3 regions of the Streptomyces sp. NPDC002306 genome follow, and region 3 is predicted to be linked to each of the others. Evidence: riboswitches for the same ligand, from Rfam matches in the RefSeq annotation. Region 3 holds a riboswitch; each other region holds the start of a gene.
The links. Region 3 has a riboswitch for cobalamin ahead of metE (5-methyltetrahydropteroyltriglutamate--homocysteine S-methyltransferase). Riboswitches for the same ligand answer to the same signal wherever they lie in the genome.
Positions count from the first base shown of each region.

Region 1: linked by a shared signal. The riboswitch ahead of ACWCQK_RS13705 (cobalamin biosynthesis protein) and the one ahead of metE (5-methyltetrahydropteroyltriglutamate--homocysteine S-methyltransferase) in region 3 are both predicted to bind cobalamin.
Region 2: linked by a shared signal. The riboswitch ahead of ACWCQK_RS21575 (ribonucleoside-diphosphate reductase subunit alpha) and the one ahead of metE (5-methyltetrahydropteroyltriglutamate--homocysteine S-methyltransferase) in region 3 are both predicted to bind cobalamin.

Region 1 covers NZ_JBSFCK010000005.1:376,264-383,943, forward strand. Annotated here, with positions in the region: gene ACWCQK_RS13700 (cobyric acid synthase) at 1-1,156, opposite strand, end outside; gene ACWCQK_RS13705 (cobalamin biosynthesis protein) at 1,153-2,097, opposite strand; cobalamin riboswitch at 2,202-2,342, opposite strand; gene ACWCQK_RS13710 (hypothetical protein) at 2,500-2,721, opposite strand; gene ACWCQK_RS13715 (anion permease) at 2,758-4,029, opposite strand; gene ACWCQK_RS13720 (lysozyme) at 4,173-4,919, opposite strand; gene ACWCQK_RS13725 (class II aldolase/adducin family protein) at 5,117-5,878, shown strand; gene ACWCQK_RS13730 (alpha/beta hydrolase) at 6,100-7,227, shown strand; gene ACWCQK_RS13735 (hypothetical protein) at 7,397-7,680, shown strand, end outside.
Region 2 covers NZ_JBSFCK010000010.1:153,375-161,054, reverse strand. Annotated here, with positions in the region: gene ACWCQK_RS21590 (bifunctional albaflavenone monooxygenase/terpene synthase) at 1-1,184, shown strand, start outside; gene ACWCQK_RS21585 (GlxA family transcriptional regulator) at 1,198-2,163, opposite strand; gene ACWCQK_RS21580 (ribonucleotide-diphosphate reductase subunit beta) at 2,411-3,427, opposite strand; gene ACWCQK_RS21575 (ribonucleoside-diphosphate reductase subunit alpha) at 3,427-5,787, opposite strand; cobalamin riboswitch at 5,914-6,052, opposite strand; gene mctP (monocarboxylate uptake permease MctP) at 6,276-7,680, opposite strand, start outside.
Region 3 covers NZ_JBSFCK010000001.1:167,674-175,353, forward strand. Annotated here, with positions in the region: gene gndA (NADP-dependent phosphogluconate dehydrogenase) at 1-823, shown strand, start outside; gene ACWCQK_RS00750 (aspartate/glutamate racemase family protein) at 1,765-2,403, opposite strand; gene ACWCQK_RS00755 (GNAT family N-acetyltransferase) at 2,412-2,759, opposite strand; gene panD (aspartate 1-decarboxylase) at 2,805-3,224, opposite strand; gene ACWCQK_RS00765 (chaplin) at 3,455-3,700, opposite strand; partial or broken gene ACWCQK_RS00770 (DUF2083 domain-containing protein) at 3,853-4,263, opposite strand; cobalamin riboswitch at 4,390-4,667, shown strand; gene metE (5-methyltetrahydropteroyltriglutamate--homocysteine S-methyltransferase) at 4,834-7,152, shown strand.

The sequences.
Region 1 (7,680 bases), on a different contig from region 3:
CGCCGACCGGTCGGGCGAGGGTCTTCTCGGGCCTGAACCGCACCCGTACGGGCAGCATCCCGAGCCCGTCGACCGCCCCGCGCCGGCTCTCCACCTCGTCCTCGATGTGCTCGCCGAGGATCTGGAAGCCGCCGCAGACGCCGAGCACCGGCCGTCCCTCGGCGGCCCTGCGCAGCAGCGCGTCCGCGAGACCGCGCCGCCGCAGCCATTCCAGGGCGGCGACCGTCCCCCGGGTTCCCGGCACCACGACGAGATCGGCGTCGGCGAGTTCCTCGGCCCGGTCCACGAACCGCACCACGACGCCCGGTTCGGCGGCCAGCGCGTCCACGTCCGTGAAGTTGGACATCAGCGGGATCGCGCAGACCGCGACCCGCAGGACGTCCTCGCCGACCGGGGCGGACACCGCCGACTCGCGGACGGCCCCCCGCAGGGAGACCCGCAGTCCGTCCTCCTCGTCGATGCCGAGGCCGTGCCGGAACGGCAGGACGCCGTACGTGCGGCGGCCGGTGAGTCCGTGCAGCATGTCCAGCCCGGGTTCCAGCAGCGACACGTCGCCGCGGAACTTGTTGACGAGGAAGCCCGCGACGAACTCCTGGTCCTCGGGGGACAGCAGCGCGACCGTGCCGAAGAAGGAGGCGAACACGCCCCCGCGGTCGATGTCGCCGACCACGAGCACGGGCAGCCGGGCGTTGCGGGCGATCCCCATGTTCACGATGTCGGTCCGGCGCAGGTTGATCTCGGCCGGACTGCCGGCCCCTTCACAGATCACCGCGTCATAGGTGCCCCGCAACTCGGCGAGGCAGTCGAGGACGGTCCCGAGGAGCGCCTGCTGCCGCCCCCCGTGATAGCCGCGCGCGGTCATCTCGCCCACGGCCCTGCCCATGAGGACGACCTGGCTGCTGCGGTCGCTCCCGGGCTTGAGCAGCACGGGGTTCATCAGCGCGGTCGGCTCGACGCGCGCGGCCTGTGCCTGCATCGCCTGGGCACGCCCGATCTCGGCGCCCTCGCGGGTGACGAACGAGTTCAGGGACATGTTCTGCGCCTTGAACGGCGCCACTTTGACGCCCTGTCGCACCAGCCAGCGGCAGATCCCCGCGGTGACGACGCTCTTGCCGGCGTCGGAGGTGGTGCCGGCGACCAGGAGACCACCGTTCATGACGTGCGTCCCTTCACGAGGATTCGGGCCGCGGCGCTGACGCCGAGCGCGAGCCAGCCGACGCGACGGGAGAGCCGTACGGCCCGGTCGATGTCCGTGACCCGGACGGGCCGTCCGCCGGCGCCGTTGAGGACGGGCCGGTGCTCGACCCGCCCGGCGTAGGAGAGGGTGCCGCCGAGCCGCACGCCGAGGGCTCCCGCGAACGAGGCTTCCACCGGACCGGCGTTGGGACTGGGATGCCGGGCCGCGTCGGCCCTCCAGGCCCGTACGGCCCCCCGCGGATCGTCTCCGGCGAGGGCCGCGAGTACGGCGGTGAGGCGGGCGCCCGGCCAGCCCGCGAGGTCGTCGAGGCGGGCGGAGGCCCACCCGTAGCGCAGATAGCGCGGCGAGCGGTGGCCGACCATGGCGTCGAGGGTGTTGACGGCCCGGAAGCCGAGCAGGGCCGGCACCCCGCCGACGGCTCCCCACACCAGCGCGCCGACGACGGCGTCGGAGGTGTTCTCGGCGACCGACTCGACGACCGCCCGGGCGATCCCGTCGGCGTCCAGGGCCTGCGGGTCGCGCCCGCACAGATGGGGCAGCCGGGCGCGGGCACCGTCGATGTCCCCGGCGCGCAGCGCGCGTGCGACGGCCCCGGCCTCCCGGGCGAGTGAAGTGCCCCCGACGACGGCCCAGGTGGCGGTGGCGGTCAGGGCCACGGAGGCGGCGGTGGAGGAACGCGCGGCGCGGGTGGCCGCGGCCCCGAGGGCCACGGCGCCGCCGACGCACACGACGGTGTGCAGCGCGCCCCGGCCCCGGTGGTCCCGCCACAGCATGCGTTCGACGGCCCCGGCCGCCCGCCCGAACGCCGCGACCGGGTGCCCCCGGCGGGGATCGCCGAGGAGCAGGTCGCCCAGGAGGCCGGCGGTGGCGCCGTACGCGAAGACGCGGTCGGCACGCATCGGTTCAGCCGATCGTGGTGGTACCGGGCGACGACGGGGCGCTGAGACTCGATCGGCAGCCGAGCATGGCGATATGTCCTCACTCAGGGTGTCCACGCCCTGGTTCGACGAGACCGGCGGCGAGAGTTCCTGGCTCCCGGGGGCTTACTACCCCGGTGACAGTGGCGGGACCGCGCCGGATTCACACCGGCTTCCTCTTCTGCCTCCGTACATGGCTCCGGCAGTCCACCACGGGCCCGGAAGGGCCGTCAACTTGCTGTTGACCTGCAACGGAGGAGTGTGTGCAGCCCCACACGGGCGACGGGTGCCGCCCCGTGTGAAGGCGGTGGAACGTGGGGAGGGGCGGCAGGAACCGGTGGGTTCCTGCCGCCCCTTGGGCGACGGCGCGCGTGTGAGCGCGGGTCAGGCGACGATCAGATAGATCCCGTAGGCCACCGCGGCGGTGCAGGCCGCGAAGCAGGCGTAGGCGCCGGTCACGGCCAGCGCGGCGGAACCGCCCCGCGCGGACGCCCGTTCCTGGCGCGAGAGGCCCATGACGCCGAGGGTGAACAGGGCCACGAGGACCACGGTGACCACGAGGCTGACGCCGAACACGGAACCCAGGCTCGCCCAGTCGATGTTCATGGTGATGCTTCCTTCTTAACCGGGTGCGCGGGGAGTTCAGACGGTGGCGGCCGGCGGGGTCGCCGGGTCGGCGACGGACGCGGCGGTGGCCTGGGCGGGGAGGGACGCGGCGGGGGCGGGGATCGTGGCCGTGAGGTCCGTGCTCACCGTGCCCGCGGGAGGCGGGGTCACCGCGGCGATGGCGGTGGTCACGACACCGGCGGGCCGCTCCGGGGCGTTGACGTTGCTGTGGTCGACGACCTCGCGCCGGGAGAGCTTCCAGATCGCGGCGCTGGAGGCGATCAGGAAGACGGCGACGACGGCCGTGCCCCAGCCGCCGAGGTCCGTCACGGACTCGGCGAGGGCACCGACCAGCGCGGCGGCCGGCAGGGTCAGGGCCCAGGCGACGAACATGCGGGTCGCGGTGGACCAGCGCACGACGCCGCCCTTGCGGCCGAGGCCCGCGCCCATCACCGAACCGGAGACCGAGTGGGTGGTGGAGAGGGAGAAGCCGAGGTGGGAGGAGGCCAGGATGACCGTCGCGGCGCTGGTCTGGGCGGCGAAGCCCTGCTGCGGCTGAAGGTCGGTCAGGCCCTTGCCCATGGTGCGGATGATGCGCCAGCCGCCGAGGTAGGTGCCGAGCGCGATGGCGAGACCGGCGGAGAGGATGACCCAGACGGGCGGGTCCGAGTCGGGCGCGACGGCGCCGCCGGCGACCAGGGCGAGGGTGATGATGCCCATCGTCTTCTGCGCGTCGTTGGTGCCGTGGGCCAGCGAGACCAGGCCGGCCGAGGCGATCTGGCCCGCGCGGTAGCCCTTCGCGGCGGCCTTGCCGTCGGCCTTCCTGCCCAGCGTGTACGACAGGCGGGTGGCGAGCAGCGCGGCCGCGCCGGCGACGATCGGGGCCGCGACGGCCGGGATCAGGACCTTGGTGACGAGCGCGTCGCCGTGGACGGCCCCGGTGCCCGCGGAGGCGATGGTGGCACCGATCAGACCGCCCATCAGGGCGTGCGAGGAACTGGAGGGCAGGCCCACCAGCCAGGTCAGCAGGTTCCAGAGGATCGCGCCGACCAGGGCCGCGAAGATGACCTCGGGACGGATGCCGGTCTCGTCGACGAGACCCTTGGAGATCGTGTTGGCGACCTCCACGGAGAGGAACGCGCCCACGAGGTTGAGCGTGGCGGACATGGCCACCGCGATCTTGGGCTTGAGCGCACCGGTCGAGATGGTCGTGGCCATCGCGTTGGCGGTGTCATGAAAACCGTTCGTGAAATCAAACGCGAGTGCGGTTACCACCACAATCGCGAGGATCAGCGAGAAGTTTTCCATTTACCCAGGCAATCTTTCGAAGTCATTGGCTGGACGAACGTAGGTAACCTGGATGAACGGAAGATGAACTAGGGCGGGCGTCAAGGTGTCGCGGGCGGAGGGTTGTCGCCCCTTTCGGGAGTGACGGCCCGGACCTGGCAGGGCTAGCGGCCCCGGGCGAACGCCTTCAGGCGGCCCGGCGAGCCGTTGAAGAGATTCTGGTCACCCGGCAGGCTGCCGCCGTTGTCGTACTGCCAGAAGGTCCACGACGACCATCCGGCGGGCAGCGCGCCGGCGTCCGCCGAGCCGTGCCGGGCGATCCACAGCGCGTGGTCGGCGGCGAAGGCGCGGCTGCCGCCCGTGCAGGTGTTCCACCAGCGGGTGGTCGTGTAGATCACCGGACGGCGGCCGGTGAGGCGCTTCACCTCGTCGCTGAACGACCGGATCCAGTCGACCATGCCCGCCCTGCTCAGGCCGTAGCACCGGTGCTCGCCGTCGTACGGGTTGTACTCGATGTCGAGCGCGGGCGGCAGCGTCCCGCCGTCCGGGGTCCAGCCGCCGCCGTTGCGCACGAAGTACGCGGCCTGCGCCGTGCCCGACGACTGGTCCGGCAGCGCGAAGTGGTACGCCCCGCGGAGCAGTCCCGCGCCGCGCGCCCCCCGGTACTGCCGGTCGAAGTAGGGGTTGCGGTAACCGGTGGACTCGGTCGCCTTGACGTAGACGAACGCCGCGCCCTTGGCCCGCGCGTCCCGCCAGTCGACGTCCCTCTGGTGCGACGAGACGTCGTGCCCCTTGGGCCGGGCCGCCGCCGAGGCCGGCGCCCCGGCGAGCGCGCTCCCGAAGGTGAGAGCCGCCACCGACGCCGCGATCACGCGGGCGCGGCGGCGGGACGGTGTGCGATCACGGGCCATGCTTCCCCCCGGAATGGCGACGCGTACGGCAAATCCCCCAGAGGCTACTCGAAGATCCACGCATGCTCGTCGATCCCCGGCCAAGGTGCTGGAGAAGGTGATGTATACGGATATGCGGCCTTACGGAGTCTCAACTACCGCTCTACGGTGCCCCGGGCCGGACAGCGTGCCGCACCGCTGCCTGGCAGGATCGCGGCATGGCTGAGCGACGGCACGACGAACGGGACGAACGGGATGAACGGGGCGCCCGGGAGGGTGCGCAGGGTGTGCGCGAGGGCGTGGGAGGCGTGGCGGAGGCGCGGGGGAGCGGGGTGTCCGAGGAGGAGGCGCGCGCGTGGGCCGCGCTCGTCGCGACCGCCCGCCGGACCGTGTCCGACGGACTGGTGGTCGGCACCTCCGGCAATGTCTCGACGCGTGTCGGGGACACCGTGCTGGTCACGCCGTCGGGTGTGCCGTACGACCGGCTGACGCCGGACGACATCACCGGAGTCACCCTCGACGGCCGGCAGGTGCTCGGCACCCTCGTCCCGACCAGCGAGCTGCCCATGCACCTCGCCGTCCACCGCACCACCGACGCCCGCGCCGTCGTGCACACCCACGCCGTGCACGCCACGGCCGTCTCCACGCTCGTCCCCGAGCTCCCGGCGATCCACTACATGACCGGCGCCCTCGGCGGCCCCGTCCGGGTCGCCCCTTACGCGCCGTACGGCTCCGAGCAGTTGGCCGAGAACGTGCGCGTCGCCCTGGCCGACCGCACCGGCTGCCTCCTCCAGAACCACGGCACCCTCACTTACGGCGCCACCCTCGACCAGGCCTACGACCGCACGGCACAGCTGGAGTGGATGTGCCGGCTGTGGCTGACGGCGTCCTCGGTACCGGGCCTGACCCCGAACCTGCTGTCGGCCGGCCAACTGGCGGAGGCGGCGAACCGGCTCCGCGAGTACGGCCAACGCCCCTGACCCCCGGGTGAGGGACCTCGCACCTGCGATCCCTCCGCCTGCGATCCCCTCTGTCTGCGACCCCACTGCCCGCGCCCTCGCCGCCGCGGGTCCCGTGGCCGTCGTCCGTCTCGTCCGGCGTTCCGTCCCGCTCTGCCCGCGTTCCGCCCTGCCCGCGTGCCCCGTCACCCCCTCCCCGCCTCCCGCTGGCCGGTCGAGCGGTCCGCCACGACACTGGTCTGGTGCGCCCTGTCAAAGCGACGGCTGCTGCCGTCACCGCAGTGGTAGGGGCCGGTGCCGCCGCGGTGGCCGCCGGCCGGCTCGCCAGCGACGCCGCTCTCAAGGCGCCGGCCGGCCGCCCCCTGCCCACCGAACCCAGGCTCACCGTCCACGGCACGGCCGCCGGGCAGATCACCCTCACCAGGGATCTGGCCTCGCTGCGGCCCGGCACCTACGGCCTCGCCGGTAACGGCTCCCACGCCGTAGTCGGCCCCGTCCTGGCCGGCGCCCCGCACTCCGCCGACACCGTCGTCCGCCGCCTGGAGCGCGTCACCCACGGCACCCTGGAGCCGGGCGACAAGGCGTGGCTCACCCCGAACGTCCACGTCGGCAACCCGAGCGCCGCCCTCGGCCTGGACCACGCCGACATCGACATCCCGGGCGAACTCGGTTCCCTCCCGGCATGGTTCGTCCCCGCCACCCGCGACACCTGGGTGATCGCGGTGCACGGCCTCGGCACCACCCGGGAACTCGCCATGAACGTCATGGATTTCCTGCACGGCCTGCGCCTGCCGGTGCTCGCCCTCGCCTACCGCGGCGACCTCGGCGCACCCCGCTCGCCGGACGGCCTGAACCACCTCGGCGAGTCCGAGTGGCGCGACCTGGACGCGGCGATCCGCTACGCCGTGCGCTACGGCGCCGAACGCGTCGTCCTCCTCGGCTGGTCCATCGGCGCCACCATGGCGCTGCGGGCCGCCGCGCACTCGGGACTGCGCGACCGCATCTCGGGGCTCGTCCTGGACTCCCCGGTCCTCAGCTGGGAGACCACGCTGCGGGCTCTCGCCGCGGCCCGCGGCACTCCGGGCGCGCTGCTGCCGCTGGCCGTCCGCGCGGCCCAGGGCCGCACCGGTATGAACAGCGATCACGACGACGAGCCCGCCGACCCCGGCCTGCTCCAGGTGCCGACCATGATCTTCCACGGCCCGGACGACACCGTGGCCCCCTGGAACCTCTCGCGCCGCCTGGCCCGCCGCCGTCCCGATCTGGTCGGTCTCCAGACCGTCCCGCGCGCCCCGCACGGCGCCATGTGGAACCCCGACCCGGCCGCCTACGAGGAAGCGCTGCGGCGCTTCCTGATCCCCCTGATGTGACCGGTTCGCGCACCGGCCACCGACCGGTCGACCTGCTTCCGTTTAATGCCGTACCACTGGCCTGAACGCACCTGTCAGCCTCTCTCCCGAGCCCATGCGTTGGCCAGTCCCGTCGCCCGCCGTGACGTTCCGTTTGGGTTTTCGGACGGTCAACCGGAAGACTGCACCTGTGACGTCCCGTATCCCGCGCGACTCCAGGCTTCGACTCGTCCGCCCCCGACCCCTGGCCGCCGCCCCCAGAGCTGTGAACCAGCGGCGCTCGCGCCGCCCCGCACCCCGACCTCCGGAGGGCACGCCGGCCCCCGCGGAACTGGCCAGAATGGCTCGCTCCGGTCTGGCTCCGGCGGCCCGTGTCGCCCGCTGGGCCGACACCGCCCTCGGCCCCGGCCGCGACGGCGCGACCGCCGACGGCAAGGCCACCCTCACCGACGCGACCGCCGAACGGGCGGCCCT
Region 2 (7,680 bases), on a different contig from region 3:
ACGCCGTCACCGCCCCCGCGCTCACCGGCGCGCTGGCGCTCAGCCCCGACTACAAGATCGACGGCCCGCTGTGGGAGTCGCTGGAAGGCCTGCTCGGCAAGGAGGGCGTGGCCACCGCGAACGGCCCGACGCACCGGCGCCAGCGGCGCACCATCCAGCCGGCCTTCCGGCTCGACGCCATCCCCGCGTACGGCTCGATCATGGAGGAGGAGGCGCACGCGCTGACCGAGCGCTGGCAGCCCGGCGACACCGTCGACTGCACCTCCGAGTCCTTCCGGGTCGCCGTGCGGATCGCCGCCCGCTGTCTGCTGCGCGGCGACTTCATGGACGAGCGGGCCGAGCGGCTGTGCGTCGCGCTCGCCACCGTCTTCCGCGGTATGTACCGCAGGATGGTGGTTCCGCTCGGACCGCTCTACCGGCTGCCGCTCCCGGCCAACCGTGAATTCAACCGCGCGCTGGCCGATTTGCATCTCCTGGTCGACGAGATCGTGGCCGAGCGCCGGGCATCCGGTCAAAAGCCGGACGATTTGCTGACGGCCTTGCTGGAAGCGAAGGACGAGAATGGCGACCCCATCGGGGAACAGGAGATCCACGACCAGGTCGTCGCGATACTCACGCCCGGCAGCGAAACCGTCGCTTCCACGATCATGTGGCTGCTCCAGGTCCTCGCCGAACACCCGGAACACGCCGACAGGGTGCGGGCGGAGGTCGAATCCGTGACCGGTGGCCGGCCCGTCGGATTCGAGGACGTCCGCAAGCTCGCGCACACCAACAATGTCGTCGTCGAGGCCATGCGTTTGCGCCCCGCCGTATGGATATTGACGCGGCGGGCGGTGACCGAAACCGAACTCGGCGGGTACCGCATTCCGGCCGGTGCGGACATCGTGTACAGCCCGTACGCGATCCAGCGCGACGCGCGTTCCTACGCGGACAACCTGGAGTTCGACCCCGACCGCTGGCTGCCCGAGCGGGTCAAGGACGTACCGAAGTACGCCATGAGCCCGTTCAGCGTGGGCAACCGCAAGTGCCCCAGCGACCACTTCTCGATGGCACAACTGACGCTGATCACGGCGGCGGTGGCGACGAGGTACCGCTTCGAGCAGGTGGACGGTTCGAACGACACGACCCGGGTGGGCATCACGCTGCGTCCGCACAGGCTGCTGCTGAGGCCGGTGGCGAGGTGACGTCCGCGGACGTTCAGGCGGCCTCCGGGCCCCTGAACGTCCGCCGGTAGGCGTGCGGGGTGGTCCCCAGCGCCCGGTCGAACTGATGGCGCAGCGCGGCCGCCGTACCGAACCCGGTACGCCAGGCGATCGCGTCCACCGTCTCGTCCGTCACCTCCAGCAACCGCTGTGCCAGCAAGACGCGTTGGCGCAGGATCCAGCGGTAGGGGGTCGTCCCCGTCTCCTGCTGGAAGCGGCGGGCGAAGGTGCGCGGGGACATGTGCGCGCGGTCGGCGAGCTGCTCGACGGTGACCTCCTCGTCGAGGTGGTTCTCCATCCACACCAGCACCTCGCCGACCGTGTCGCACGCGGCCCTGGGCAACGGCCGCTCGATGTACTGCGCCTGCCCGCCGTCCCGGTGCGGCGGCACCACCATCCGGCGGGCGATCCTGTTGGCGACCTCGGGACCCTGTTCCTTGCGCACGATGTGCAGACAGGCGTCGATCCCGGCCGCGGTGCCGGCGGAGGTGATCACCGGGTCCTCGTCGACGTAGAGCACGTCCGGCTCGATGATCGCCCGTGGATTGCGCCGGGCCAGGTCCTCGGCCTGTCGCCAGTGCACGCTGCACCGCCGGCCGTCGAGCAGCCCGGCCGCGCCGAGCACGAACACCCCCGAGCACACGCTCAGCACCCGGGCCCCGCGGGCCACGGCCCGCACCAGGGCGTCGAGCAGCTCGGGGGGATAGGCGCGGTTGACGTAGTCGCTGCCGGCCGGCACGGCGATCAGATCGGCTTCCTCCAGCCGGTCCAGGCCGTACGGCGTCGAGACGCTGAGCCCGCCGACATGGGTGTCGAGCCGGGGGCCCTCGGCGGAGACCACGGCGAAGTCGTACACCGGCAGGCCCTCGTCGCTGCGGTCGATGCCGAACACTTCGCAGACGACGCCGAGTTCGAAGGGATGCACGCCGTCGAGGAGGACGGCCGCCACGTTCTTCAGCATGCTGCCAGTGTGCCTCGGAAGTGGCAGCAATTCGAGGGTGCACGGCAGTACTGCCACTGTTTGTAAGGAGTGTTCGGCGTGACAGTGGTGTCATGACTACAGCGCAGACAGAAGCCCTGACCGCGATGGCCGCCGTCCTCGGGATCCTGGTTCTCCTGGTCCTCCCCTCACTGGTCGGCATCGTGCGCGAGGCGCGCGTCGACCGACAGCTCAGGGAGGCCCAGGAGCTCCGGGAGACCGGACGGGGTCAGAAGTCCTCGTCCAGGTCGACGGTGCCCTCCACCGCGACCTGGTACGCCGACGGACGCCGCTCGAAGAAGTTGGTCAGTTCCTGAACCCCCTGGAGCTCCATGAAGGAGAAGGGGTTCTCGGAGCCGAAGACCGGGGCGAAGCCGAGACGGCTCAGCCGCTGGTCGGCGACGCACTCGAGGTACTGGCGCATCGAGTCGGTGTTCATGCCCGGCAGGCCGTCACCGCACAGGTCGCGCGCGAACTGGAGCTCGGCCTCGACGGCCTCCCGGAGCATGTCGGTGACCTGCTGCTGGAGTGCGTCGTCGAAGAGCTCCGGCTCCTCCTTGCGGACGGTGTCGACCACGTCGAACGCGAAGCTCATGTGCATCGTCTCGTCGCGGAACACCCAGTTGGTGCCGGTGGCCAGGCCGTGCAGCAGGCCGCGGCTGCGGAACCAGTAGACGTACGCGAAGGCGCCGTAGAAGAACAGGCCCTCGATGCACGCGGCGAAGCAGATGAGGTTGAGCAGGAAACGGCGGCGGTCGGCCTCGGTCTCCAGACGGTCCAGCTTCTCGACCTCGTTGATCCACCTGAAGCAGAACTCGGCCTTCTCGCGGATGGAGGGGATGCTCTCCACGGCGTCGAAGGCGGCCGTCCGGTCCTCCGGGTCGGGGAGGTAGGTGTCCAGCAGCGTCAGATAGAACTGGACGTGCACGGCCTCCTCGAACAGCTGGCGCGACAGGTACAGCCGCGCCTCCGGGGAGTTGATGTGCTTGTAGAGCGTGAGCACCAGGTTGTTCGCCACGATCGAGTCGCCGGTCGCGAAGAACGCGACCAGGCGGCCGATCAGATGCTGTTCGGCCGGGGTCATCTTCGCGAGGTCGGCCACGTCGGAGTGGAGGTCGACCTCCTCCACGGTCCAGGTGTTCTTGATCGCGTCCCGGTAGCGCTCGTAGAAGTCGGGGTAGCGCATCGGGCGCAGCGTCAGCTCGAAGCCCGGGTCGAGGAGGTTCTGGTTACGGGTGGAGCTCATTACTGGCAGGCCTCGCAGGACTCGGGGTTTTCGAGGGAGCAGGCGACGGCGTCGGGGTCGGCCGCCTGCTGGACGGGGATGGTGGCCTGCGCCTGGGCCGCCCGCGCGATGCGGGTCGCCGGGCGCGAGCGCAGGTAGTACGTCGTCTTCAGGCCCGACTTCCAGGCGTACGCGTACATCGAGGAGAGCTTGCCGATGGTCGGCGTCTCCAGGAACAGGTTCAGGGACTGGGCCTGGTCCAGGAACGGCGTCCGGGCCGCGGCCATGTCGATCAGACCGCGCTGCGGGATCTCCCACGCCGTGCGGTACAGCGCCCGTACGTCGGCCGGGATCCACGCGAAGTCCTGCACCGAGCCGTTGGCGTCGCGCAGCGCCTCACGGGTGCGGGCGTCCCACACGCCGAGCGCCTTCAGGTCCCGCACCAGGTAGGAGTTGACCTGGAGGAACTCGCCCGACAGGGTCTCGCGCTTGAACAGGTTGGAGACCTGCGGCTCGATGCACTCGTACACGCCCGCGATGGACGCGATGGTGGCGGTCGGCGCGATCGCCAGCAGCAGCGAGTTGCGCATCCCGGTGACGGCGATACGTTCCCGCAGGGCCGCCCAGCGCTCCGGCCAGGTGAGCTCGACGTCGTAGTGGTCGGGGTGCAGCACGCCCCGCGCGGTCCGGGTCTTCTCCCAGGCCGGCAGCGGGCCGTTGCGCTCGGCCAGTTCGGCGGAGGCCTCGTACGCGGCGAGCATGATGCGCTCGGCGATCCGGGTGGAGAGCCGCTTGGCCTCCGGGGAGTCGAACGGCATCCGCAGCTTGAAGAAGACGTCCTGGAGCCCCATCGCGCCCAGGCCCACCGGACGCCACTTCGCGTTGGAGCGGCCCGCCTGCTCGGTCGGGTAGAAGTTGATGTCGACCACCCGGTCGAGGAAGGTGACCGCGGTGCGGACGGTCTCGTCCAGCCGCTCCCAGTCGAGGTCACCGTCGACGACGAACGCGCCCACGTTGACCGACCCCAGGTTGCAGACCGCCGTCTCCCCGTCGTCCGTGACCTCCAGGATCTCGGTGCAGAGGTTGGAGGAGTGGACCACGTGGCCCGGCAGGGCCGTCTGGTTGGCGGTGCGGTTGGCGGCGTCCTTGAAGGTCATCCAGCCGTTGCCGGTCTGCGCGAGGGTGCGCATCATCCGGCCGTACAGATCGCGGGCGGGGATCGTCTTCTTCGCCAGGCCCGCCGCCTCCGCCTTGTGGTAGGCCGCGTCGAACTCCTCGCCCCACAGGTCGACCAGCTCGGGCACGTCGGCGGGGGAGAAGAGGGACCACGGGGCGTCGGCGTTCACCCGGCGCATGAACTCGTCCGGGATCCAGTGCGCGAGGTTGAGGTTGTGCGTACGACGGGCGTCCTCACCGGTGTTGTCGCGCAGCTCCAGGAACTCCTCGATGTCGGAGTGCCAGGTCTCCAGGTACACCGCGGCCGCGCCCTTGCGCCGGCCGCCCTGGTTCACCGCGGCGACCGAGGCGTCGAGGGTCTTCAGGAACGGGACGATGCCGTTGGAGTGCCCGTTCGTGCCGCGGATGAGGGAACCCCGCGAGCGGATCCGGGAGTACGACAGACCGATGCCGCCGGCGTGCTTGGAGAGCCGGGCGACCTGGTGGTAGCGGTCGTAGATGGAGTCCAGCTCGTCCAGCGGCGAGTCGAGGAGATAGCAGGACGACATCTGGGGGTGGCGCGTACCGGAGTTGAAGAGCGTGGGCGAGGACGGGAGGTAGTCGAGGCGGCTCATCAGCCGGTAGAGCGAGGCCACCTGGTCCAGGGCGCGGACGGTGTCGTCCTCGGCCAGGCCGCACGCCACGCGCAGCATGAAGTGCTGGGGCGTCTCGATCACGCTGCGGGTGATCGGGTGCCGCAGCAGATAGCGGCTGTGCAGGGTGCGCAGGCCGAAGTAGCCGAACCGGTCGTCGCCGTCCGGGTCGACGAGCGCGTCGAGACGGGCCGCGTGGAGGCGCGCGAACTCCGCCGTACGGTCGGCGATGAGCCCCTCGCGGTGCCCGACGGCGACGGACTCGGTGAACGTCGTCACGCCCTGCGAGGCGGCCTCGGCGGCGATGCTGACGGTCAACAGCCGGGCGGCGAGCCGTGAGTAGGCGGGGTCCTCGGAGATGAGCCCCGCGGCCGCCTCCGTGGCCAGCTCGCGCAACTCCGTCTCGTCCGCGCGCGCGGACCGGCCGCGCAGCGCGGCGGCGGCGACCCGGCCGGGGTCGGCGTCGGGGAGGTCGGCGGTCAGCGCGGTCAGGGTCCGCAGCAGCGCGGTACCGGGACCGTCGATCTCCTTCGCCGGGGTCGCTGAAGCCGGATCGGCTGGCGCGATGGTCACGTGGGGGCTCTCCCTCGCTCGGCACGGGGACCTCGCGGAGGGCAGCGGGCAGCACACGAGCGCACGGGGGCGTCGCGTCCACCGGCCCATTCCACGAGGCCCGGACGTCAGGGCACCCGGACCGGACGGCCGGGCGCGCTGTCGGCAGGTCCTCGGACTGACGCGAGTGCGTGTCCGTTCTGGGACGGACATGCACAAGTACACCGTTGCGGGACAGTTCCGGATTCGCACCGGATTCCCCTGCGGCGACAGCGAGCATGAGCATACATCTTGTGCCGGGCTGCGGTGGCACCACCAGATGTTGTGTCGTGTCGGCTTCGGAGCGTGTCAGAGCGTCAGCTCGCGGGCCGGTGGCGGGCATGGCGAAGGGCGGCCGGGCCCGTCGGCCCAGCCGCCCCATGGCTCACTTCCACCACACCGAAGGAGCCGGATCTCCGCCCGGGCGCCTTCGGTCCCTCCGCCGGGCGACGCCCAGGCGGTGTTGCGCCCTAGTGCGCCGAACCCGCGGTCGCCGGCGGCAGCTCCACCTGTACGCCGGGATCGCCCGCGTCCGCCGTGTAGTCCTGCGGACTGGTCTCGTCGACGCCGTCCGGGGCCTTCAGGGCCCGCAGCACGAAGGTGAGGAACACGGTCACCACCGCGTTCAGCACGAACGCCGTGAGGCCGATGTAGCCGATCTCGCCGATGCCCGGGATCTCCTTCGCCGAGCCGCCGAAGTGCTTCTGCGTGGGCGAGGCGACGCCGTACGCGGCGAGCGTCCCGTAGAGCATGCCGACCGCCCAGCCCGCGAGCAGCGCCCAGCGGTGGAACCAGCGCGTGAACAGGCCGCCGACCAGGGACGGGAAGGTCTGCAGGATCCAGATCCCGCCCAGGAGCTGGAAGTTGATGGCGACCGTCTTGTCCATCGTGAGGACGAAGACCAGGGCTCCCACCTTCACCAGCAGCGAGACCAGCTTGGAGACCTTCGTCTCCTGCTGGGGTGTCGCGTCGGGCTTGATGAAGTCCTTGTAGATGTTGCGCGTGAAAAGATTCGCGGCGGCGATCGACATGATCGCGGCCGGGACGAGCGCCCCGATGCCGATCGCCGCGAAGGCCACCCCCGCGAACCAGTCCGGGAACATGTTCTCGAACAGCTGCGGGATGGCCAGCTGGCCGTTGGTGACCTTGACGCCGGCCGCGATCGCCATGAAACCGAGCAGCGCGAGCAGGCCCAGCATCAGGGAGTACAGCGGCAGGATCGTGGTGTTGCGGCGGATCACCTCACGGCTGCGGCTGGACAGCGTCGCCGTGATCGAGTGCGGGTACATGAACAGGGCCAGCGCCGAGCCGAGGGCCAGGGTGGCGTACGTCCACTGGCCCGCCTGGGCCGGGACGAGGCCGCCCGCGCCGGCCGCGGTGTACTTGTCGCTCGCCGCCGAGAAGATCTCGTCGAAGCCGCCGAGCTTGATCGGGATGTAGATGATGGCCACCGCGATCACGAGGTAGATCAGCGTGTCCTTCACGAACGCGATCAGGGCGGGGGCGCGCAGCCCCGAGGAGTAGGTGTACGCGGCCAGCACGCCGAACGCGATGAGCAGCGGGAGGTCCTTGACGAACCAGTTGGTGTTCTCGCCGCCGCCCACGCCCATCACGTCCAGCACGGCCTGGATGCCGACCAGCTGGAGCGCGATGTACGGCATGGTCGCGAGGATGCCGGTGACGGCCACGGCGAGGGACAGGCCCTTGGAGCCGAAGCGGCCGCGCACGAAGTCCGACGTCGTCACGTATCCGTGCTTGTGGGAGACCGACCACAGGCGGGGCAGGAACGTGAAGATCAGCGGGTAGACCAGGATCGTGTACGGCACGGCGAAGAAGCCGGCCGCGCCCGCCGCGTAGATCGCCGCCGGTACGGCG
Region 3 (7,680 bases):
GCGTGACGTCGCCGGGTACTCCCCCGCGCAGATCGCGGAGATCTTCCGCACCTGGAACACCGGCCGGCTCGACTCGTACCTGATCGAGATCACGGCGGAGGTCCTGTCGCACGTGGACGCGGCGACGGGCAGGCCCTTCGTGGACGTCGTCGAGGACCAGGCCGAGCAGAAGGGCACGGGCCGCTGGACGGTCCAGATCGCCCTGGACCTGGGCGTCCCGGTGTCCGGTATCGCGGAGGCGGTCTTCGCCCGCTCCCTGTCCGGCCACAGCGCGCTGCGCGAGGCCTCGCGGGGCCTGGCCGGCCCGACGGCCTCGGCGCTGTCGGACTCCGAGGCGGCCTCGTTCGCGGACCGCGTGGAGCAGGCGCTGTACGCGTCGAAGATCGTGTCGTACACGCAGGGCTTCCACGAGATCGCGGCGGGCAGCGACGAGTACGACTGGGACATCGACCTCGGTGCCGTGTCCTCGATCTGGCGCGGCGGCTGCATCATCCGCGCGGCCTTCCTGGACCGCATCCGGGCCGCCTACGACGCCCGGCCCGACCTGCCGAGCCTGCTGTCCGACAAGACGTTCGCGCAGGAGATCGCCGGCGCGCAGGACGACTGGCGCGAGGTCCTGATCGCGGCGACCCGCGAGGGCGTCCCGACCCCCGGCTTCGCCGCGGCGCTCGCGTACTACGACGCGCTGCGCGCCGAGCGGCTGCCGGCCGCGCTCACCCAGGGCCAGCGGGACTTCTTCGGTGCGCACACCTACCGGCGGACGGACCGCGAGGGCTCGTTCCACACGCTGTGGGGCGGGGACCGGTCGGAGGTCGAGGCGTAACAGCGGCGCTGTCGGCGCTGGACACCGGACGGCGGGCGACCTTCGAGGCCGCCCGCCGTCGGCATGCCGTCCGTCGTGTCAGGTGAGCGGCGGCCCCGGCTCGGGGGCCGGCACCGGTTCCGGGCCCGGCGGGACCGGCGACGGGGCGGGGCCCGGGGGCGGGCCCGGACGCGGGGGTACCGGCGGTCCGGGCGCCGGGGGCGGCGTCGGCTTCGGAGGCCGCGCGGGATCCGGGACAGGGGCCGGGGGCTGTACGGGGTCCGGAGGCGGCGTCGGGGTCGGCGGCTGTGCGGGATCCGGGTAGGGCTCCGGGGGCCGCGGGTCGGGGCCCGGCGGTGTCGGTCCGGGTGGGGCGGGGTCGGGATAGGGGTTCGTCATGGCGTCCCTCCGGCCGATCGATGATCCTTCGCACAGGACTACTCCCCCGCGTACCCGGGGTCCGCGCCACCACTCACCTGCGGGCGCGGCCGACCGGGGGACGGTCGACTGACTCGCGGGCGTCGACGACGGGGGCGGTCGGCTCGCTCACGGGCGTCGGCGACAGGGAGCGGGCTGCCCACTCGCGGGCGACGACGACGGGGGACGGTCGACCCACTCGCGGGCGTAGACGACAGGGGACGGTCAGTCCACTCGCCGGCGCCGACGACAGGGACCGGGCGGCCCGCTCTCGGGCGACGACGACGGGGGACGGTCGACCCACTCGCGGGCGTCGACGGCAGAGGACGGTCGACCCACTCGCGAACGTCGACGCCAGGGCCGGTCCACCTCGTCCGGGGCTCCACCGCCCCGCCTCGCCCCGCCCCGCCTCGCGCCCCAACCCGCCCCACCCCGCGCGGGGGACGGCGGGGATCTCGCCCGTCCCGCCCGCCGCGCGGCAGGCGTGTCCACCGCCCGGTCCGGCGCGCGACGGATGCCCCACCGTTTCCGCGCTCGCGCCGGTCTCAGGCGCGCCGGGTGGCCTCGGCGGCGGCCGTCAGGCCTGGGCGGGGGCTGGAGAGCAGCGGGATCGGGGTGGTGGCGAGGTACTGGGCCGGGGCCATGGAGGCCTGGGCCAGGACGATCACGTCGGCGGCGGTGACCTCGTCGGCGACGGCGGCCACCCGGCGGACGTACGCCGCGCCGTCGCCCGCCTCGAAGCGGGCCCAGGCGCCGTCGACCAGCACGGTGCGGACCGTGACCGGGCGGCCGGCCCGGCGGGCCTCTTCCTCGATCAGCGCCGCCGTCGGCGCGAGGGTGCTCTCCAGCGCGGCGAGGACGACGACGCGCGCGCCCCGCGCCACCGCGGCCGCCGCCATCGGGCGGTCGACGCGCAGGACCGGGACCCCGGCCTCGGCGGCGTACGCCTCCGCGACGCCGCCGAGGGTGGAACAGGTGCACAGCACCGCCCGCGCGCCGTCGGCCACGGCACGGTCGACGACGACGCGTACGTCCGCGGCCACGGCGTCCGGGCCCGCCGCGCGCGCCCGCTCCAGCAGCCCTTCGTCGACGAAGTGCCGTAGTTCCAGGCCTGGATGGGCCTCGTCGCGCAGGGCGTCGAAGACCGGCACATGGACGGGCGACGTGTGCAGGAGGGCGAGCACGGGAGGGGTCAGAACCTTCCGGGGTGCGCGATCAGCCAGTCCTTGGCCGCCCGCAGCAGCTCGGGGGCGACCGCCGGTGCCTCGTCCGGGTGCCGTTCGGCCCACTTGACGACGTACGGGCACAGCGGTGCCACGGGCACGCCCTCACGCCCGGAGATGGCGTAGAGCTCGCGCGCCAGCGAACCCGCGATGCCCTTCCCCTCGTGGGCGGGTTCGACGACGGTGTGCACGGGGACCAGCGCCCGCTCAGGGGCTTCCAGCACGAAGTACTCGATGTGGCCGACCACTTCGCCGTCGGCGCCCAGCGCCTCCAGGCGACCGGCCGGACGGTCGTCACGGATCTCGATGTCGCTCACACGCACTCCTCGAAGGACGGAAGAACAGTCGAACGGTCCCGACGGTCAGGCACCGGCCGCCTGCGGACTGCGCTCCTGGTCCGAGCCCGGTACCGGCTCCGACGGGTCCGCGCCCAGGGCGACGATCCGGTTGCCGGCGTCCACGTGCACGACCCGGGGGCGCAGGGTACGGGCCTCGGTGTCGGTTACCTGAGCGTAGCTGATGATGATCACAAGATCGCCGGGGTGGACCAGATGGGCGGCGGCGCCGTTGATCCCGATCACCCCGGAGCCGCGCTCCCCCTCGATGACGTACGTCTCGAGCCGGGCGCCGTTGGTGACGTCGACGATGTGGACCAGCTCACCGGGCAGCAGGTCGGCGGCGTCCAGCAGCTCGGCGTCGATGGTCACCGATCCCACGTAGTGCAGGTCGGCCTGGGTGACGGTGGCCCGGTGGATCTTGGACTTGAACATGGTGCGCAGCATGGAGGTACTCCCGAAGCTAGGCTCCCTGCCTGCTTTCTTGCAGGTCAAGGGCTGTCTACGCACCATACAACCGGTCGCCTCCCCGGTGCACGGGCCGGTGTCCCGGTCGCGCGGGGCCCGGCCCGGCGGTGTTCCGTGAGGTCGCCGGGACGGGAGTCCGCGGTGCTGTCCGGCGCCGTCGCCTCGACGGCCAGGTGTCGGGGCGACGGCGGCGGGGCGGGTCGGTCGGCTCAGCCGACGTTGGCGCAGGTGTTGCCGAAGGCCGGGTTCAGCAGGCCGATGACGTTCACCGAGTTGCCGCAGACGTTGATCGGGATGTTCACCGGGATCTGGATCACGTTGCCCGACAGCACGCCCGGGGAACCGGCCGCGACACCCTGGGCGTCGCCGTCCGCCGACGCGACGGCGGCGCCGCCCAGCACCACGGCGCCCGCCGCGACCAGCAGACCGGCACCGCGCATCACACGAGACCTCATACAGCTCTCCTTCACTGAGTGACCATCGGCGGAAGAGACCGCCGTCCGTCGCTCCATCGCGGCGGACACGGGGAATCCGCGCCCGCGGCGGCCGGGGATGGGTGCGGTCCGTCGTATCCACCCGGACGGAGTACATGCGTCACGCTGTCCGGTCAGGGCGTCGGATCGGTGACGGGGTACGGCACGAAGGTGCTGGTGTTCTGGTCGATCCGCAGGGGGTGACCCAGGGGCGGCGCGGCGCGCTGGGGGCAGTCGAGGCGTTCGCAGACGCGGCAGCCCATGCCGATGGGGGTGGCGGCGGAGGCGTTCGCGAGGTCGAGGCCGTCGGAGTGGACGAGCCGGCGGGCGTGGCGGAGTTCGCAGCCGAGTCCGATGGCGAAGGTCTTGCCGGGTTCGCCCCAGCCGCCGCGGTGCCGGGTGAGGGCGCGGGCCGTCCACAAGTAGCGTTGACCGTCGGGCATTTCGGCGATCTGGACGTGGATGCGGCCGGGGGCGGCGAACGCCTCGTAGACGTTCCACAGGGGGCAGGTGCCGCCGGCGCGGGAGAAGTGGAAGCCCCGCGCCGGCCGCGCGGCCATGGAGGCGCGGGGTGCGCTTGCCGCCCCGGTCCGTGCCACGCCGGTCCGCCACGTGGCCCACCTCACCATCCGAATGACGGACGTGACACGGCACGCGTGCCGCCGTCCCCTAGGGTGGCGGGTGCAGCTGGTTCGCCCCGTCCGCCAGGCGGGATGCGTCGCAAGAGGGAACCCGGTGGAAATCCGGGACTGCCCCGCAGCGGTGAGCGGGAACGACCGCCGTCATACGCACTGGGTCCACAGAACAGGGCCTGGGAAGCGACGGCCAGTAGGTGTCCTCGTACGAGTACGACGTACGACTTCGCGCGGCTTGATCCGAAGCCGCACGGAACTCGCACGACGAGGACGTGCCCGCGAGTCCGAAGACCTGCCAACTGCCCGCGCGCGGACGACTCGTGCGCGGACATCCCGGTGACCGCGAGGGCGGGTCGGCGACCATACCAGGCGGAGTCGCCCGCGCCCTGTCGCGCGAGGTCGCACCCGTCCGGTCGTCACCCTTCGCGCTCTCGTCCCGTCTCCGGGATCTCAGGGATTCATCTCGCGAAGGAGATCTCCGTGACCAGCAAGCCACCGGCCGCGTCAGCACGGGCCACCGTGTACGGCTACCCCCGCCAGGGACAGAACCGCGAACTGAAGAAGGCGATCGAGGGCTACTGGAAGGGCCGCATCAGCGCCGACGCCCTCCGTGCCACCGCCGCCGAACTGCGCCGCGCGAACTGGCGGCGACTGACCGCGGCCGGCATCGACGAGGTGCCCACCGGCGACTTCTCGTACTACGACCACGTGCTGGACACCAGCGTCATGGTCGGCGCCGTCCCCGCACGCCACCGGGCCGCCGTCGAGGCGGACGCCCTGGACGGCTACTTCGCCATGGCGCGCGGCACCCAGGACGTGGCGCCGCTGGAGATGACGAAGTGGTTCGACACGAACTACCACTACCTGGTGCCGGAGCTGGGCCCGGACACCGTGTTCACGGCCGACTCGGCCCAGCAGGTCGGTGACCTGACACAGGCGCTCTCCCTGGGCCTGGCCGCCCGGCCCGTCCTCGTCGGTCCCGTCACCTACCTCCTGCTCGCCAAGCCCGCCCCGGGCGTCGCCGCCGACTTCGACCCGCTCACCCTGCTCGACCGTCTGCTCCCGGTGTACGCGGAGGTCCTCGCCGACCTGCGCGCGGCCGGCGCGCAATGGGCACAGCTGGACGAGCCCGCCCTCGTCCAGGACCGCACCCCGGCCGAACTGAACGCCGCCGCTCGCGCCTACCGTGAGCTCGGCGGTCTCGCCGACCGGCCGAAGCTGCTGGTCGCCTCCTACTTCGACCGGCTCGGCGACGCCCTGCCGGTGCTGGCCAAGGCGCCGGTGGACGGGCTCGCGCTCGACTTCACCGAGGCCGCGGCGGCCAACCTGGACGCGCTGGCCGCCGTGGGCGGACTGCCCGGCAAGCACCTGGTCGCCGGAGTCGTGGACGGCCGCAACATCTGGGTCAACGACCTGGAGAAGTCCCTCGCCACCCTGGGCACCCTGCTGGGGCTGGCCGACCACGTCGACGTCTCGGCCTCCTGCTCACTGCTCCACGTCCCGCTCGACGCCTGCGTCGAACACGACATCGAGCCGCAGATCCTGCGCTGGCTCGCCTTCGCCCGGCAGAAGACCACCGAGATCGTGACCCTCGCCAAGGGACTCGCCCAGGGCACCGGCACGATCACCGCGGAACTCAGCGCCAACCGCGCCGACCTCGCCTCCCGCGCCGGTTCACCGATCACCCACGACCCCGCCGTACGGGCGCGCAGCGGCGCGGTCACGGACGCCGACGGACGCCGGTCCCAGCCGTACGGCGAGCGGGCCGCGGCCCAGCGCGCCCACCTCGGCCTGCCCCTGCTGCCGACGACCACCATCGGCTCGTTCCCACAGACCGGTGAACTGCGCACCGCGCGGGCCGATCTGCGCGCCGGCCGCATCGACACGGTCGGCTACGAGGAGCGCATCAGGGCCGAGATCCGGGAGGTGATCTCCTTCCAGGAGAAGACCGGCCTGGACGTCCTGGTGCACGGCGAGCCCGAACGCAACGACATGGTGCAGTACTTCGCCGAGCGGCTCACCGGCTACCTCGCCACCCAGCACGGCTGGGTGCAGTCGTACGGCACGCGTTACGTCCGGCCGCCGATCCTGGCCGGTGACATCTCCCGTCCCGAGCCGATGACCGTACGCTGGACGGCGTACGCCCAGTCGCTCACCGGCCGTCCGGTCAAGGGCATGCTCACCGGGCCGGTCACCATGCTGGCGTGGTCCTTCGTCCGCGACGACCAGCCGCTCGGCGAGACCGCGCGGCAGGTGGCCCTCGCCCTGCGTGACGAGGTCGGCGATCTGGAGGCGGCGGGCACCTCGGTCATCCAGGTCGACGAGCCCGCCCTGCGGGAGACGCTGCCCCTGCGGGCCGCCGACCACGCCGCCTACCTGGCCTGGGCGACGGAGGCGTTCCGTCTCACCACCGGCGGGGTACGTCCGGACACGCAGATCCACACCCACATGTGCTACGCCGAGTTCGGTGACATCGTCCAGGCCATCGACGACCTCGACGCGGACGTCATCAGCCTGGAGGCCGCCCGCTCCCACATGCAGGTCGCCCGTGAACTCGCCGCCCACGGCTACCCGCGCGAGGCGGGACCCGGTGTGTACGACATCCACTCCCCGCGCGTCCCGGAGGCCGAGGAAGCGGCCGCGCTGCTGCGCACCGGCCTCAAGGCCATCCCCGCCGAGCGGCTGTGGGTCAACCCGGACTGCGGTCTGAAGACCCGCGGCTGGCCCGAGACCCGCGACTCCCTGGAGAACCTGGTCGCCGCGGCCCGCACGGTCCGCGGGGAACTGCCGCCCGCCTGACCCGGACACCGCTTCGGGCCGGGGTGCCGCGCGCGGCCCGGCCCGTCGCATGTCCCGTGCGTGGTAGTCGAGTTGCCCGGTGACGGTGATCCCGTCGAGTGAACGGGCCGTGTGGTTCGAGCGGTTCAGGAGGTCAGGCCGCGGTGGCCGCGCAGCAGGTCCGCGACGGCGCAGCGCAGGCAGTCGGTGACCGTGCCGGGCTGCGCCGGCGTGGCGGTGGGGCAGGGGCCCGGGTGGTCCGGCCCGGCCGCTCGCCGCGCCGGTGGCACGCCTGCGGCGGCGCGGAGACCAGGTCCTCCAGTGCCCGCAGCAGTCGCTCGGTCCGCTTGGCCTGATGGGCGAGGACCCGCACGCGGGCGCTCTGTCCGCCGATCTACCGTCGGCCGGCCATGAGTTGGTCGTACTCCGCCGGGGTCAGGGCGACCACCTCGTGGCCGCCGAGTGTGATGCGGCGCGGCTGCGGCTGTCTGCTCACTCGGGTCCTCCGCTTCTCGCCCGCGTGGTCAGCGGGTGATCGGCCGGGTCGAT